Regions from separate parts of the Thermoanaerobacterium xylanolyticum LX-11 genome, predicted to be linked through region 2. Evidence: riboswitches for the same ligand, from Rfam matches in the RefSeq annotation. Region 2 holds a riboswitch; the other holds the start of a gene.
The links. Region 2 has a riboswitch for cobalamin ahead of THEXY_RS09985 (ABC transporter substrate-binding protein). Riboswitches for the same ligand answer to the same signal wherever they lie in the genome.
Positions count from the first base shown of each region.

Region 1: linked by a shared signal. The riboswitch ahead of metE (5-methyltetrahydropteroyltriglutamate--homocysteine S-methyltransferase) and the one ahead of THEXY_RS09985 (ABC transporter substrate-binding protein) in region 2 are both predicted to bind cobalamin.

Region 1 covers NC_015555.1:917,895-925,489, forward strand. Annotated here, with positions in the region: gene THEXY_RS04510 (GGDEF domain-containing response regulator) at 1-1,009, shown strand, start outside; gene THEXY_RS04515 (polysaccharide deacetylase family protein) at 1,180-2,121, opposite strand; gene ytaF (sporulation membrane protein YtaF) at 2,278-2,877, opposite strand; cobalamin riboswitch at 3,216-3,399, shown strand; gene metE (5-methyltetrahydropteroyltriglutamate--homocysteine S-methyltransferase) at 3,435-5,732, shown strand; gene THEXY_RS04530 (YibE/F family protein) at 5,818-6,969, opposite strand; gene THEXY_RS04535 (PIG-L deacetylase family protein) at 7,126-7,595, shown strand, end outside.
Region 2 covers NC_015555.1:2,033,118-2,040,712, reverse strand. Annotated here, with positions in the region: partial or broken gene THEXY_RS10000 (IS1380-like element ISTps2 family transposase) at 1-326, opposite strand, end outside; gene THEXY_RS09995 (hypothetical protein) at 473-970, shown strand; gene THEXY_RS09990 (hypothetical protein) at 1,038-1,700, shown strand; cobalamin riboswitch at 2,099-2,270, shown strand; gene THEXY_RS09985 (ABC transporter substrate-binding protein) at 2,416-3,366, shown strand; gene THEXY_RS09980 (FecCD family ABC transporter permease) at 3,368-4,357, shown strand; gene THEXY_RS09975 (ABC transporter ATP-binding protein) at 4,359-5,159, shown strand; gene THEXY_RS09970 (cobyrinic acid a,c-diamide synthase CobB) at 5,152-6,534, shown strand; gene THEXY_RS09965 (cobyric acid synthase) at 6,524-7,595, shown strand, end outside.

The DNA.
Region 1 (7,595 bases), 1.1 Mb from region 2:
AATGCATCGAAGAAAAGATGGTTCATTATACCCAGTGGGAATTCATATAGAGCTTATGGAGTATGATGGCGAAAAAGTCTTTGTGGCATTTGTAGCTGACTTGACGGAGCAAAGGAAAATTGAAAATGATCTTATGGAGAAAAATGAAATTTTAAATACTATAACTGCTTATGCCGGTGATGCTATTATAATGATTGATGGGTATGGCAAGGTTACTTTTTGGAATCCGGCGGCAGAAAGAATACTCGGCTATTCAAAAGATGAAATATTAGGTAAAGAGTTGCATACATTTATGATATTAGATGAACAGTTGTATAGTTCCTACAAAAAGGCGATTGAAAAATTTCGCCATAGCGGTGAAGGAAGCATCGTTGGGAAAACAGTTGAAATGAAAACTGTACATAAAAAAGGTCATGAGATAGATGTTGAGCTTTCGCTTTCTGTTGTTAAAATTAATGGATCATGGCATGCAATAGGAATAATACGCGATATTAGCGAGCGAAAAAAATTTGAAGAATTGCTTTATTTAAGATCAGTCACTGATCCCCTTACAGGTATATACAATAGACGTTTCTTTATGGATATACTTGAAAAAGAAGTAGAAATGACGAAAAGGAATAAAAAGCCTTTTTCGCTTATCATGTTTGACTTGGATCATTTTAAAAATGTCAATGATTATTTTGGGCATGCAGCAGGTGATATGGTACTAAAAAGAGTTGTTGAAATTGTAAAAGAAAGAATACGCAAAACTGATTGTTTTGCCAGATGGGGTGGGGAAGAATTTATTATCTTTTTACCTGAGACTTCTTTAAATAATGCTTCAGATATAGCAGAAGAACTGAGGTTTAAGATCAGCACTGCAAAATTTGATGGTGTTGGTAATGTTACAGCAAGCTTTGGAGCGACTGACTTTAAAGAAAATGATAATATTGATACAGTTCTATTAAGATTAGATAATATGCTTTATGAAGCGAAAAATAATGGACGAAACTGCGTGTGTGTTGGGTAAGATAGAAACAGAAGAGAAAGTTGGTTTAATTGGTTAACCTGCTTTCTCTTTTTAATGTGCGACCGGCATGTGCGATAACTTGGCGGTGAAAGTCCGCTGTGGGCTTGACAGTGTGAACCACTATGTGGTGTCCAGAATGAGGCGGAACATGAAGTAGCTAATACTATTGACTATTGATAAGCTTTCATAAGTTCAGATACTGTCACAAAAGAATATCCTTTAGATCTGAGTTTTACAATTATCTGTGGCAATGCTGCTAATGTTTCTGAATTACCCTCATGCATAAGAATGACTGAGCCAGAAGATGATTTTGATACAATTGTATTAATTATATTTGGTATTCCGGGCCTTTTCCAATCATCTGGATCAACAGTCCAAAGCACAACATGAAGTCCCAATGCATTTGATATTTTCACGAGAGTATTATTGAATGCTCCATATGGAGGCCTAAATAAATCGGGTTTTACTCCCGTTGTGTTGACGACAATTGCCTGCGTCTTATAAAGCTCGTCAATCATCTGCTCAGGTGTCATTAAAGGCATATATTTGTGACTGTATGAATGAATACCTATTTCATTGCCATTTTCTGCAATATACGTAAGCAAATTAGGATTTTTTTCGGCCATTTTCCCTACAATAAAAAAAGTGGATTTAACATTTAAGCTTTTTAAAACATCTACATATTTTTTAGTAAACTCTTTTGAAGGTCCATCATCAAATGTAAGTGCCAGTAATTTGTTGGCTTTTTTGTTACTGCTGAATATAGGGGTATTAAGAGGCATTGGGCTTTCAAATAGTTCATTTCTGTTGCTTCTGTCTACCAGCGATAATATTTCATTATCAGATATTGCGTTTGATGATATTATAGATGTAATTTTACTTGTACTACTTTTAATCGGATACTCTGTAGAAGTAACAGCAGTTGTTATAGGCTCATTATAACTTTTGCTTGCTTTTTTAGCTTTTATCTTAGATACAATTTTAACAGATTTGACATTGTTTGCAGAATTATGTTTGAAAAATAGGCTTTTGCCATAAAAAAAAGTAAATCCTATTATTACTAATATAAGAAAAAGTAAGATAGCTGATTTTTTTGACTTAATTAATGTCATCATTTATCACTCCGATATACTAAACAAAAGATTACTCTTATAGCATAAACCAAATTACTCTAAAAATCAATTTTTAGAAATATTCGATAGATGTTTAATAAATAGCCCATCTTTTATAGGTGGGAGATTTTTTACATATCATAAAAATTTAACGATTTAAATAAAAATTTCGTATATACCTAAAAAGACAATTAAAATTCCAGAGACCAATGGTGCATAATTGCCAAATATTTTGGCTAAGTAAGTATTGCCAAGCATAAAACCTAAAAGAATGGATAATAAACTGAAAATAATTGTTAATAATGTAGTAAAATATATGTTAAGTCCTGTAATGCTTGCTCCAATTCCCAAACCTAAATTGTTTATTGTTAAACCAAAAGCAAGGATAATAGATTCTTTCATATCTATATATTTTGAATTATCCATGTCTGTGATTTTTGAATTAATCAGGATTTCGTAATTATTTTTAAAGTTAAAAGTATCTGTTTTTCGTTTCTTGTAATAGTCTAAAATAAACCATAGTCCTAACATAATAAGTATAAGACTGCCAACAATATTTGATATGTTTGTGGGTAAAAATCTATTTATAAGTAATCCTATAGACATTGATAGAAATGTACCAATACCAGATACTAAAGCGATTAGAATATTACTTAATATCCCAATTCTTATTTTTTTAATCCCATATGCTATGGCTACAGTAAAGTTATCGATATTTGCTGATATTGAGAATAATAAACTTGATATAACATGCATAGTAAAACCCCCTATTTTAATATGTCTTTATATTATATTCTTCATTTGAGAATTATGTTACGTGAAGCTTATCAAAAAGTTTTGCTATTTGTGACTTAAATAAAATTTTTTTAGGTCAAAAATCGTGTGAAATAGCAATGAAATGTAGAAATAAAACTTCACTATTTTTTTGAAAGAATGAGTTAGAAAAAGAGAAATAAGTTAGTTCAATTAAATAACTTATCTTCTGTTTTTGTATTTTGAAAATTCGTTCTTGACATATTATTTTCATAATAGTAAAATAAACATAAATGTTTTTAAAATAGTTGTCATTCATATCTTCAATAAGGATATGGAAAGAGATAATTCGCATATAAGGTGCTTCTTTAAAAAAGAAGATAATAGGGAATCAAGTGAGAATCTTGAACAGCACCCACTACTGTATTTTGGACGAACGTTTCGTATACCACTATCTAAATGATAGGAAGGGAAACAAGTAGGATGAAGATAAGTCAGGAGACCTGCCTTATGTGTAAATAAAACCAAATCTTTGGGAATGAAGATAAGGAGGAAAAATAATGAAAACAACAATAGTAGGTTATCCACGCATTGGAGTAAACCGCGAATTGAAGAAAGTGGTAGAAAAGTATTTTAAAGGCGAAATTGGTTTAAGTAAACTTTTTGCAGAATCTAAGCAATTGAGAAAAAAATATTGGTTGGTACAAAAAGAAAAAGGTATAGACTATATTCCATCTAATGATTTTTCATTTTATGATAACATGTTGGATATGGCATTTCTTTTAAATGTTATTCCTAAAAGGTATAAGCAGTTAGATCTTTTACCTATTGATACATATTTTGCTATGGCTAGAGGATATCAAGATATTGAAGAAGATGTAAAAGCTTTACCTATGAAAAAATGGTTTAATACAAATTATCATTATATAGTTCCTGAAATAGACGATGATACTGAATTTTTTTTAAATGATACAAAACCTTTTGATTTATATAGAGAAGCAAAGGAATTGGGAATAAATACAAGACCTATTATAATAGGTATGTTTACATTTTTAAAGTTAGCAAGATTTAACACTAAGAGAACTTTTGAAGAAATTTTATTTGAATTAACAAATACATATATAGAAATTTTAAAAAAATTTGAGGAATTAGGAACTGAATGGATTCAAATAGATGAACCTATATTGGTAACAGATTTAACGCAAGAAGACATTAATTTATTTAAAATAGCTTACAAGAAGTTATTGGCCAAAAAAAGAAATACAAAAATATTAATTCAGACGTATTTTGGAGATGTAAGAGATATTTATGAAACGTTGATAGAATTGGATTTTGATGGATTAGGTTTAGATTTAGTAGAAGGAATAAAAAATGTTGATTTAATAAAAAGATCTGGTTTCCCCTCCAATAAAATTTTATCAGCAGGTATTGTAAATGGGAAAAATATATGGCGAAATGATTATAAAAAAAGCATGGAATTGATAAGAATATTAGAACAATTTGTTATGCCGGAAAATATATGGCTCAGTACATCTTGTTCACTTCTGCATGTTCCGTATACGCTTCTTAATGAAGAAAGTATTGAAGAAAATATAAAAGAATTTTTGGCATTTGCAGAAGAAAAACTGGAAGAACTTAAGGATTTAAAGAGTTTATGTATTGATTATGACTTTGAGAAGAATGACCTTTATATATTTAATCAACAGGTTTTGAAGAGGAAAATAACAGATTCATTAAGTTTTGATGCTGAGATTCGTTCAAATGTTAAAAATTTAAATGAAGAAGATTTTATTCGAAAAGATAAATTTGAAAATCGCATTTTAGTCCAAAAGGAAAAATTTAAGCTTCCTATTTTGCCAACGACTACTATAGGTTCTTTTCCTCAAACATCTGAGGTGAGAAGAATTCGTCAGCTATGGAGGAAAGGAGAAATAACGGAGACTGAATATGAGCAACAATTGCAGAAAAAAATAAAAGAAATAATTGATTTTCAAGAAAAAATAGGGCTTGACGTGCTTGTTCATGGAGAATATGAACGAAACGACATGGTTGAGTATTTCGGACAATTATTAGAAGGATTTTTGTTTACACAAAATGGGTGGGTACAATCATATGGAACAAGATGTGTAAAACCTCCAATAATATTTGGAGATGTAAAACGAAAGGAACCGATGACAGTCAAATGGATTAAGTTTGCTCAAAAACAAACTGATAAAATTGTAAAAGGAATTTTAACTGGGCCAATTACTATTTTAAATTGGTCATTTCCGAGAGAAGATTTAGAATTAAGAGAAATAGCATATCAAATTGCTTTAGCTATTAGAGATGAGGTGTTAGACTTAGAAGCGGCAGGAATTAGAATTATACAAATTGATGAAGCAGCTTTAAGAGAGAAATTACCTTTGAGAAAAAAGGAGTGGAACGACTATTTATTTTGGGCTATTCGTGCATTTCGTTTAACTCATGCAAAAGTAAAAACTGAAACTCAAATTCACACACACATGTGTTATAGTGAGTTTTCAGATATTATAAAAGAAATTGAATCTATGGATGTAGATGTGATTTCTATTGAGGCGGCACGTTCAGATTTTTCAATATTAGACTTATTTAAGGAAAATAATTTTAAACCAGAGGTAGGACCAGGGATATATGATATTCATTCACCACGAGTTCCATCGCAAAGAGAGCTGGAAGAATTGATTGAAATTATGATTAGAAAATTGGATATAAACAAATTATGGATAAACCCGGATTGTGGTTTAAAAACAAGAGAAGATGAAGAAGCAAAATTGAGCCTTATCAATATGGTTAATGCTGCTAAATCGATCCGAATGAGGGTAAAGAGCTATCCTTTTTAGGATAGCTTTTAGTTTTTTTTAAACCTGTTTTTTGCAAGTAACTTTTTATGATAGCAGTTACTTGAATACTCTTCAATAGCTACTATTATAAAATTAAGAATGTTGATGCAAGAATTGTAATAGGAATAGCAATCATTAATCCTATGCTTCCAGCTAATGTTTTTAATATTTCTGCTGCAATAATATCTTGGTTAAGAACAGTTGAAATTGAATTTATGTATGGCATAATCATAATTATTATATACATTGAGCCACCAACATAAGCAAGGATTAAAGTGTTAGCCATAGTTCCCATTATGTCTTTTCCTACATTTAAACCAGATTTTATTAATTCTATTGCAGTTATTTTATGTCTTGCCTCTTTTATTTCAAATATAGCTGAAGCTATTGACATACTTACATCCATTACTGCACCCAAAGCACCCATAATAACACTTGCAAAATAAATTCCTGTTAGATTAATGTTGTTGTTTTGAGTTATATTAATCATTGATTGTATCTCTTCATCTGTAAAGCCATTAACTCTTATCATGGAATTTAGAAAAATAACTATTGCACCGGCTACTAACACTCCACTTGAAGTACCAATAATAGCAGATAATGTTTTTCTGTTATATCCACTTATTACAAGTAAATTTATTATTACCAGTATAATACAAATTATAGAAGTTACTATAATTGAATTGTAACCATATAGTATTAAAGGTATGAGAATTTTAATTATTGTATATCCAGTTAAAAATAATGTAATGATTGACTTTAAACCTTTTATGCCACCTAAAAGAATTAACAAAATTATAAAAACCAAAGACAACTTGAATAAATATTTATCTCTCACAATTTCATAAATATATGCACTTTTTATGTTTCCATTAGAATCAAGATTTAAATATACAATAACTTCATCTCCAATTTTTGCATACTCCTGATTATTGTATTGTGAAGTGCTTGTAAATCCCGCAACAAGGTTAGGAACTGTTATTATTTTACCTTTGTATTTTCCTGATAAAAGTTCTATATCCACATTACAATATTGAGAATTATTATTTTCAACTTTAGAACTTATTTTTATAATTTTTCCATATATTTCTCCAGCATTCGTAGTGTTGGAATTATTTCTATTATTTGAAGAAACTTTTAATATTACAAATGCAATAAATAATATAGTAGTTATAATGATTATGTAGAAAATTACAGTCATTATTAAATTTGCAAAATTTCTCATTATATTAAGCAATTTATTCACCTTCTAAATCAAAAACAATTTATTGTATTGAAATCATGAATTTTTATAATTTGTTTACATCTTATTAACAATTTGTACATATATTCATGATAATATTTTATTATAAATTTGCCACAATTATGACACAAATACGAGGGGGAATTAAAATTGAACAAGAAACTATTCAAATGGAAGTATATATTTATAACTTTTACGCTAATCAGTGCCATTATTATCGCATCCGTCATGAATTTAAAAACTACTTTTGCCAATCTCACAGAAAAAAAGCCTGTTCCCAATAACGACGATCCGGGACAAAGAATACTTGTTGTCGTACCACACCCTGATGATGAATCGTTGGGAATGGCAGGTGTCATACAAAAAGCTATCGAATTGAAAAGACCTATAAAAGTAGTAATTGTAACAGATGGTGAAAGTTACAAAAAAGCTGCTCAAGTCTTTACAGGTGACATCAATCCAACACCAGCAGACTATTATAAACTTGGACTTCAAAGGCACAGTGAAAGTTTAGCTGCAATGTCTGTACTTGGCCTTCCAAAAGATGATGTAATATTTTTAGGTTTTGCTGATGGCAGTACAAGATTTTTGTGGAGCGATTTTTGGGATAACGGAAAGCC
Region 2 (7,595 bases):
CATACTTTTTCGCTGGGAACTTTATGTCCTTTAATTTCTGTGTATGCATTATCATATCTTAGTTGGTCCATGTGAAGAAAGCGAGTATTCCCTTGAATTACAGAATCAATCATAAAGTCAATAATCTCGGCTGGTTGGAAGACAGCATTTGGTGCTTTTTTAAAGGATAATATGCTTGAAAGAATTTTATTAAAGCCGATTTTTTCTTTAAATGCTTGGATATAGGTAAAAGTTACATTGTTTGATACTGTAAAATTGTCAAAAGTTGCTGGCAAAATATATTTTGAAAACCCCTTTTCTTTTGTAAGATTAAGTGTTAAACTCATACTATGGAGATTCTCCTTTCTGTTAATGTTTTTGTTTAACACTTAAATTTTATCAGAAAAAGGGGAATCTCCATATATTTTTTGTAAAAAATTTTTCACTTAATTTAGTCCTCAAATGGCTCTATTTGAGCATTTCATAAATTCACTTGCCGAATCCAAGTTTAAATTATACGACGAAAAGCAAATATTTTAAAATCAATACAACGATTGAGATTGGGAAAAATACTAATACAAAGACGAATGGTTTAGATTCTACTGGAAACATCCCAAAAACACAAGATTCAAATGAATTTACTCCACTAAATTATAATATAAGAATTGAGAACATTAGTAAGGAAAAATTAAATAACATTAAAATTGTTGTATTTCTTGACAAAGGGCTTGAGCCTTATATAATATCTGGACTTGTGTATTTTGGAACACCAATTCAACAGAGAATAGATTTAAATGCACCAAATACAAAGAAAAAAGATAATTGTATTGATGTTAGCAGATCTGCATGGCTACCCAATCTCTCTCAAATAGATGCAGATGAAAGGCAGAAAATATTAGATTCAATCAAAAAGCCTATAAAATTGATAATAAAATGGGACGGCGGGGAAGAAGACTTATTGCTGCAAAATTTTGATATAAAAATGTATTGATGTCCCTCAACGGGGCTATTTTTCTTGAACAGCTACTATATTCGCTATATGATGTGAGGTGATATCAATGAATCTATATAAGCAATTATACTTAGGGGATTTAGGCAATCGCATGGTTTACATATATGAAATATTTCTTATTAATGTAGCTGTATTGATGATTGTTTGGCTTGGCTTTTCGCTTTATAAATGGAGACGATCTGGAAATAGGAATTTCATAAAATGGTGTGGGATAATAGTTGGTATTCTTTTTACTTTGGGATTGTATATACTGATTTTTTCTAAGATATTTTCTGGACCACAATATTTTGTTGCCTCCCAAACTGGCATTTACATTCCAAGATCAGTTGATATACTGGAGAATAACTATACAGGCGATAGGGACCAAGAGCTACGTTACATCGTTATGAAGTTCAATAAGACCCAAATGGATGATTTCATAAAATCTGCAGAAGAAAAAGGATGGAAGTTTGGCACAGTGATACCGTACTCATTAGCAAAATCACTACCACAACCTAATTTAATGCTTGGGAGAAAATATCCATTTCCAAAAGTGAAACGAGATGGATACTATTATTTATATACAAATACAAAGTCCAAAGGTTCAACTTCTTTTAGAACTAACTATACGACTAATAAGCTATTCTTTTTGGATACTAAATCAGGTATATTGTACTTTTACTATGACAGTTTCGAACTTGCTTCGGATTTGCGTTTTGAACTTCATTAAAACAGTGTGCTTTTTGATACTACACATTTCATTTGATAATTGGCCCTTAGGGCTATTTTTTATATAAAAAAATTTTTAAAAGACTGTAACAAAATGAGGAAGAAATTTGTCTATATATTCAGAGAGGAAATTAATCTTGTGAAATTTTCGTTATATAGATAATTTGTTTTATAGAAATTGGAGGCAGAGTGTGGGATGAAAAAATACAGGGAGTTTATCTTAAAGGCATTTATTTTGATTTCAATTATTTTAGCGGTATTCATCATGTTTGTGATTTTGGATATTACAGTAGTGAAAATTTATACAGGATGAAATGAAAAAATTCATGACAAATTATTGCAAAAAAAGGCTGTTTATTTTCATTGACGCAATTTTGCATTAAAGATATAATATAGTTAAACTAAATATGGTCTTAAGGTCCGAAAGGTTAATAGGGAAAGCGGTGAGAAGCCGCTGCAGCCCCCGCTACTGTAAGCGATGATGAGGCTCAAAAAACCACTGGGGAAACCGGGAAGGTTGAGCTAAAGATGAATCGCAAGCCAGGAGACCTGCCTTAAGATGAGAAAAACACCTTCGGAGGGGAGGTTGGTAATGTGATACATATTTGCTTTAGAAAATATGGGGCATACCTTCTCGGTATGCCTTAGTTTTTTGGGTTAATGTTTATGTGTTTTGCATTTTTCAAATCTTTAAGAAATTGGAAGGAGAGATCTAAGTGAAAAAGTGGATTAAAAATATTGTAGTTTTCATCATAGTAGCAGTTCTTTCATTAAGTCTTGTTTCATGTTCTCAAACTACAAAGGAAAAAGCATCTACTAATGCTAATTCTGTGAAGACGGAAGTTAAGGATACATTCCCATTGAAAATTACTGATTTTATGGGTAGGCAAGTTACGATAAAAAAGGAGCCTAAGAGGATCGTATCCTTATCTCCATCAACGACCGAGCTGATTTACGCAATTGGCGCTGGCAAAAATGTTGTTGGTGTTACTAATTACGACGATTATCCGCCGGAGGTAAAAAGTGTTGCGAAAGTTGGAGGATATGAAGGGCCTAATATTGAAGCTATAATGGCTCAGAAACCTGATATAGTTTTTGCATCAAATCTTTCTGGGAAGGACCAGATGGAGACTATCGAGAAATCAGGCATACCAGTGGTGGTATTAGAAGCGCAAAACATAAACCAGATATATGATTCAATAAAGATATTAGGTGAGATAACAGGCAATGTAGAAAAGGGAAATGAAATAATAAGCAGCATGAAAGATAAAATTAAAGAGATCAATGATAAAGTGAAGGATTTGCCGAAAGTAAATGTGTTTTATGTTGTTGATACAAATGGGAACTGGACGGCTGGCAAGGGAACATTCATCGATGAGCTTATAACATTGGCTGGTGGAAACAATGTAGCCAGCGATGCAAACGGATGGGCACAGTACAGCATGGAGAAACTAGTACAGAAAAATCCTGATGTGATAATCACATCACCACATGCTGCAAACGCTAATGAAATAAAAAATATGGCAGGTTATAAGGATACAAAAGCGGCGAAAGATGGCAAAATATTTATAATCTCCAACGATGACATTGTCACTAAGCCATCTAATAGAATTGTCTTAGGATTAGAAGAAATTGCAAAAGATTTGCATCCGGAGGCATTTAAATAAATTGAAAGTGAGAAAAAGCTTTTATTTGATAATTTCTGCAATGGTTTTGATTGCATCCTTGATGTTTTCTGCATCAGTGGGTGCAGTCAAAATGCAATTAAAAAGCATTATTGATGTCATTTTTGGTGTTGGCAATGCTACAGACAAGATGATATTGTTGAATCTCAGATTCCCAAGAATAATTGAAGCTGCTTTTACAGGGATGGGACTTTCTGTGACAGGTACATTCTTTCAAGGTCTTCTAAAAAATCCCATGGCAGATCCTTATGTTTTAGGCATATCATCAGGAGCTGCATTTGGAGCATCTATTGCTATCGTTTTAGGGTTTGGGCTTCTTGGTCTTCAATTTTTTGCATTTGCGTTTGCTCTCATGACTATTTACGTAGTATACATCATATCCAAAAAAGGACATTACATTAAAATGCAGACGATGCTTCTTGCAGGCATTGCCATCAGTGCTTTTATGTCATCTATTATTTCTCTCATGATGCTTTTAAATCATGATGAAATGTCTCAAATAATCTTTTGGACCATGGGTGGATTTAGTCTTATTAGTTGGGGTCAGACTTTTTACACAGTGCCGATCATATTTATTGGATGTATAACGTTATACATGTTTTCAAGAGATCTCAATGTCATTATGACAGGTGAAGAAATAGCGGAGCATTTGGGAATAGATACTGAAAGAGTAAAGAAAATTATTTTGATTGTAGGGTCTTTAATAACGGCTTCTTCTGTTTCAGCAGGTGGTATAATTGGATTTGTAGGGCTTATAGTGCCACACATATCGAGGCTTATTGTAGGTTCTGACAACAGATTTTTAGTTCCTTTTAGCGGTATTGTAGGTGCAGCTTTTTTGGTGTTAGCTGACACACTGGCGAGGACTGTGATGGCTCCTGTAGAAATACCAGTTGGCATAATAACTGCTGCCTGCGGTGGTCCGTTTTTCTTATACCTTCTTGTCAAAAATAAAAATAAAGAGGTTAAGTGAAATGACAATAGTAAATGTTGAAGATCTCCATTATAGTTATGGCAATATTCAGGCTTTGAAAGGTGTAAATTTTAAGATAGATGGATATGAAATGGTTGGCATATTGGGAAGCAATGGTTCTGGCAAGACAACTCTTTTGAAGAACATTTCAGGTTATTTGAAGCCCAGCAGAGGCAATGTATTTATGATGGACAAAAGTGTCCACAAAATGCGTTCAAAAGATAGAGCAAGGATTATCGGCTATGTTCCACAGGATTTGTATTTTGACTTTGAATTTACATCTTACGATGTTGTGATGATGGGAAGGACACCTTATTTAAGGAGGTTTCAAAGAGAGACCGAAAAAGATGTAAGCATCGTAAAAGAAGCGATGATTCTTACAAACACATGGGATCTTAAGGATAGATATGTAAATGAATTAAGCGGTGGTCAAAGGCAAAGGGTTTACATTGCAAGAGCATTGGCTCAAGAGCCTAAGATTTTGTTATTGGATGAGCCGATTTCACATTTAGATGTAAAATATCAAGTAGAAGTGCTTTCAATACTTAAGCGATTGACCGCAAAGGGGATACTCGTGTTTTCTGTTCTTCATGACATCAATTTATCATCTCAATTTTGCGATTTTATTCTGCTTATGAAAGATGGAGAGATTATATCAATGGGGACGCCAAATGAAGTTATAACTGTAGAAAATATAAAGATGGTTTTTTCTGTGGATGCACATGTAATCAGAAATCCCATTACAGATACACCTCTTATTGTTATTTCAAAAAGACAAGGGGATGGTTTAAAAATTGTGTAAAGCATTTATGATAGCTGGAACTCATTCTGGTGTAGGTAAGACTACTATTACTATTGGTATAATAGGATATCTTTCCAAAAAGTACAAAGTCATTCCGTTTAAAATAGGACCTGATTACATAGACACAGCATATCACAGATTTGCATCTGGAAATTCCGCGTATAATTTGGATGTTTACATGCTTGGAGATGATTACGTAAAAAAGTCCTTTTTAAAGCACGCTTTATCTGGAGATGTAGCTTTAGTAGAAGGCGTCATGGGCATGTACGACGGAATCAATAATACAAGCTATGGCAGCAGTGCTTATGTGGCAAAACTTTTAAGCTTACCTGTCGTACTTGTCGTTGATGCATCTGGAATTGCCGCAAGTGTTTCTGCCTTAGTTAAGGGCTATATAGAATACGATAAAGATGTAAAGATTAAAGGAGTAATTTTCAATAAAGTCGGCAGCGAAAAACACTATAAGCTTTTAAAAGAATGTATCGAAAGAGATTTGGGTATAAAGGCATTTGGATATCTTCCACAAGATGATATGATAAGTCTACCCGAGAGACATCTTGGTCTTATGCCTATATACGAGACAAAGGGAGAGCACAATTTCAGCATTTTGTACGACAGAATAGGTGAGTTTATAGATGTAGATGGCATTCTCGATTCATGCGATGTGGAATTGAAAAAAGATGATTTAGACGATGGAAAAGCGGCAGCAAAGACAAAAGAAGATATCAAGATTGCATTTGCATACGATGAGGCGTTTAATTTTTACTATCAGGATAGCTTAGATTCATTGATTTATGCAGGAGTAGAGTTAATACCATTTAGTCCACTGCATGAGGATGTTATTCCTAAAGATGCAGTTGGAATTTACTTAGGTGGAGGATTTCCGGAAGTTTTTGCTGAAAGATTAAGCAAAAATCATTCTATGTTATTTTCAATTAAAGAAAGCATTGAAAAAGGAATGCCAGTCTACGCGGAATGTGGTGGTTTTATGTACCTTGCGAAAAAAATTGTTGATCTAAATGGAGATGGATACAACATGGTGGGAATATTCGATTTAGATGCCATCATGACGAAAAGGTTAGTCAATTTTGGCTACGCTGAGGCAGAAGTTGTAAAGGACAATGTGTTATTTAAAAAAGGAGATGTCATCTTTGGTCATGTTTTTCACAATTCGAAGATGTCAGGGATACACGATGATTTTGCATATGAAGTGCATAAACCACATTCTGAAGAAAAGTGGCCGTGCGGATATGTGTACAAAAATTGTTTAGGTACTTATGTTCACATCAACTTATTGAAATACCCAAATGCTGTAGAAAGATTTATAAGCCATTGCAAAGATTATGGTCGGGAGATGGGAAAGTATGGCATTTAAGATAATGCTTCAAGGTACGGCATCATCTGTTGGGAAAAGCTTGTTGGTGGCTGCTCTCTGCAGGATATTTAAGCAGGACGGATATTCGGTGGCACCATTTAAGTCACAAAATATGGCTCTTAATTCTTTTATAACAGATGAGGGTTTGGAGATGGGACGAGCACAAGCTGTACAAGCTGAAGCTGCAGGCATAAAACCGTCGGTGCTTATGAATCCCATACTTTTAAAGCCAAGCTCAGACAAAAATTGTCAAGTTATACTAAGAGGCAGAGTTTATGATAGCATGGATGCATCTTATTACCAGGAATTCAAGCCGAAACTTTTAAGCATGATAAAAGAGGATTTTGACAAGCTTAGCCAGTCGTACGACATAGTAGTGATTGAAGGTGCTGGAAGTCCTGCCGAGATAAATCTTAGAGAAAAAGACGTTGTAAATATGGGATTGGCGGAGTTGGTGGATTCACCGGTATTGATAGTAGGTGACATAGATAAAGGCGGTGTCTTCGCGTCTATTGCAGGCACACTATTGCTTTTAAATGATGATGAAAGAGAAAGGGTAAAAGGAGTCATAATAAACAAATTTAGAGGCGACTTAGAGATATTAAAGCCAGGCTTAAAGATGTTGGAGGACATAATTAAAAAAGATGTCATCGGTGTAGTTCCTTACACGGATGTATATGTTGATGAGGAGGACAGTGCGACAGATGCTTATTACGGGAGAAAAAGCGGTGGGGCTATTGATATTGCGATTTTAAATCTTCCACACATATCCAATTTTACTGATTTTGAACCATTGAAGAAGATTCAAGATGTAAATGTAAAGTACGTAAATAAAGGGGAGAAAATCGGCGACTGCGATGTATTGATAATACCAGGTACGAAAAATACGATAGGAGATCTTAAAGCACTTAAAGATGCCAGACTTCATCATGAGATTTTGAATTTGAGAAAAATGGGAAAGCTTATAATCGGCATATGTGGAGGATATCAGATGCTGGGAAAAAGGATATTGGATCCACAACACATAGAAGGGCCTGTTAGTGAGATGGAAGGTTTAGGAT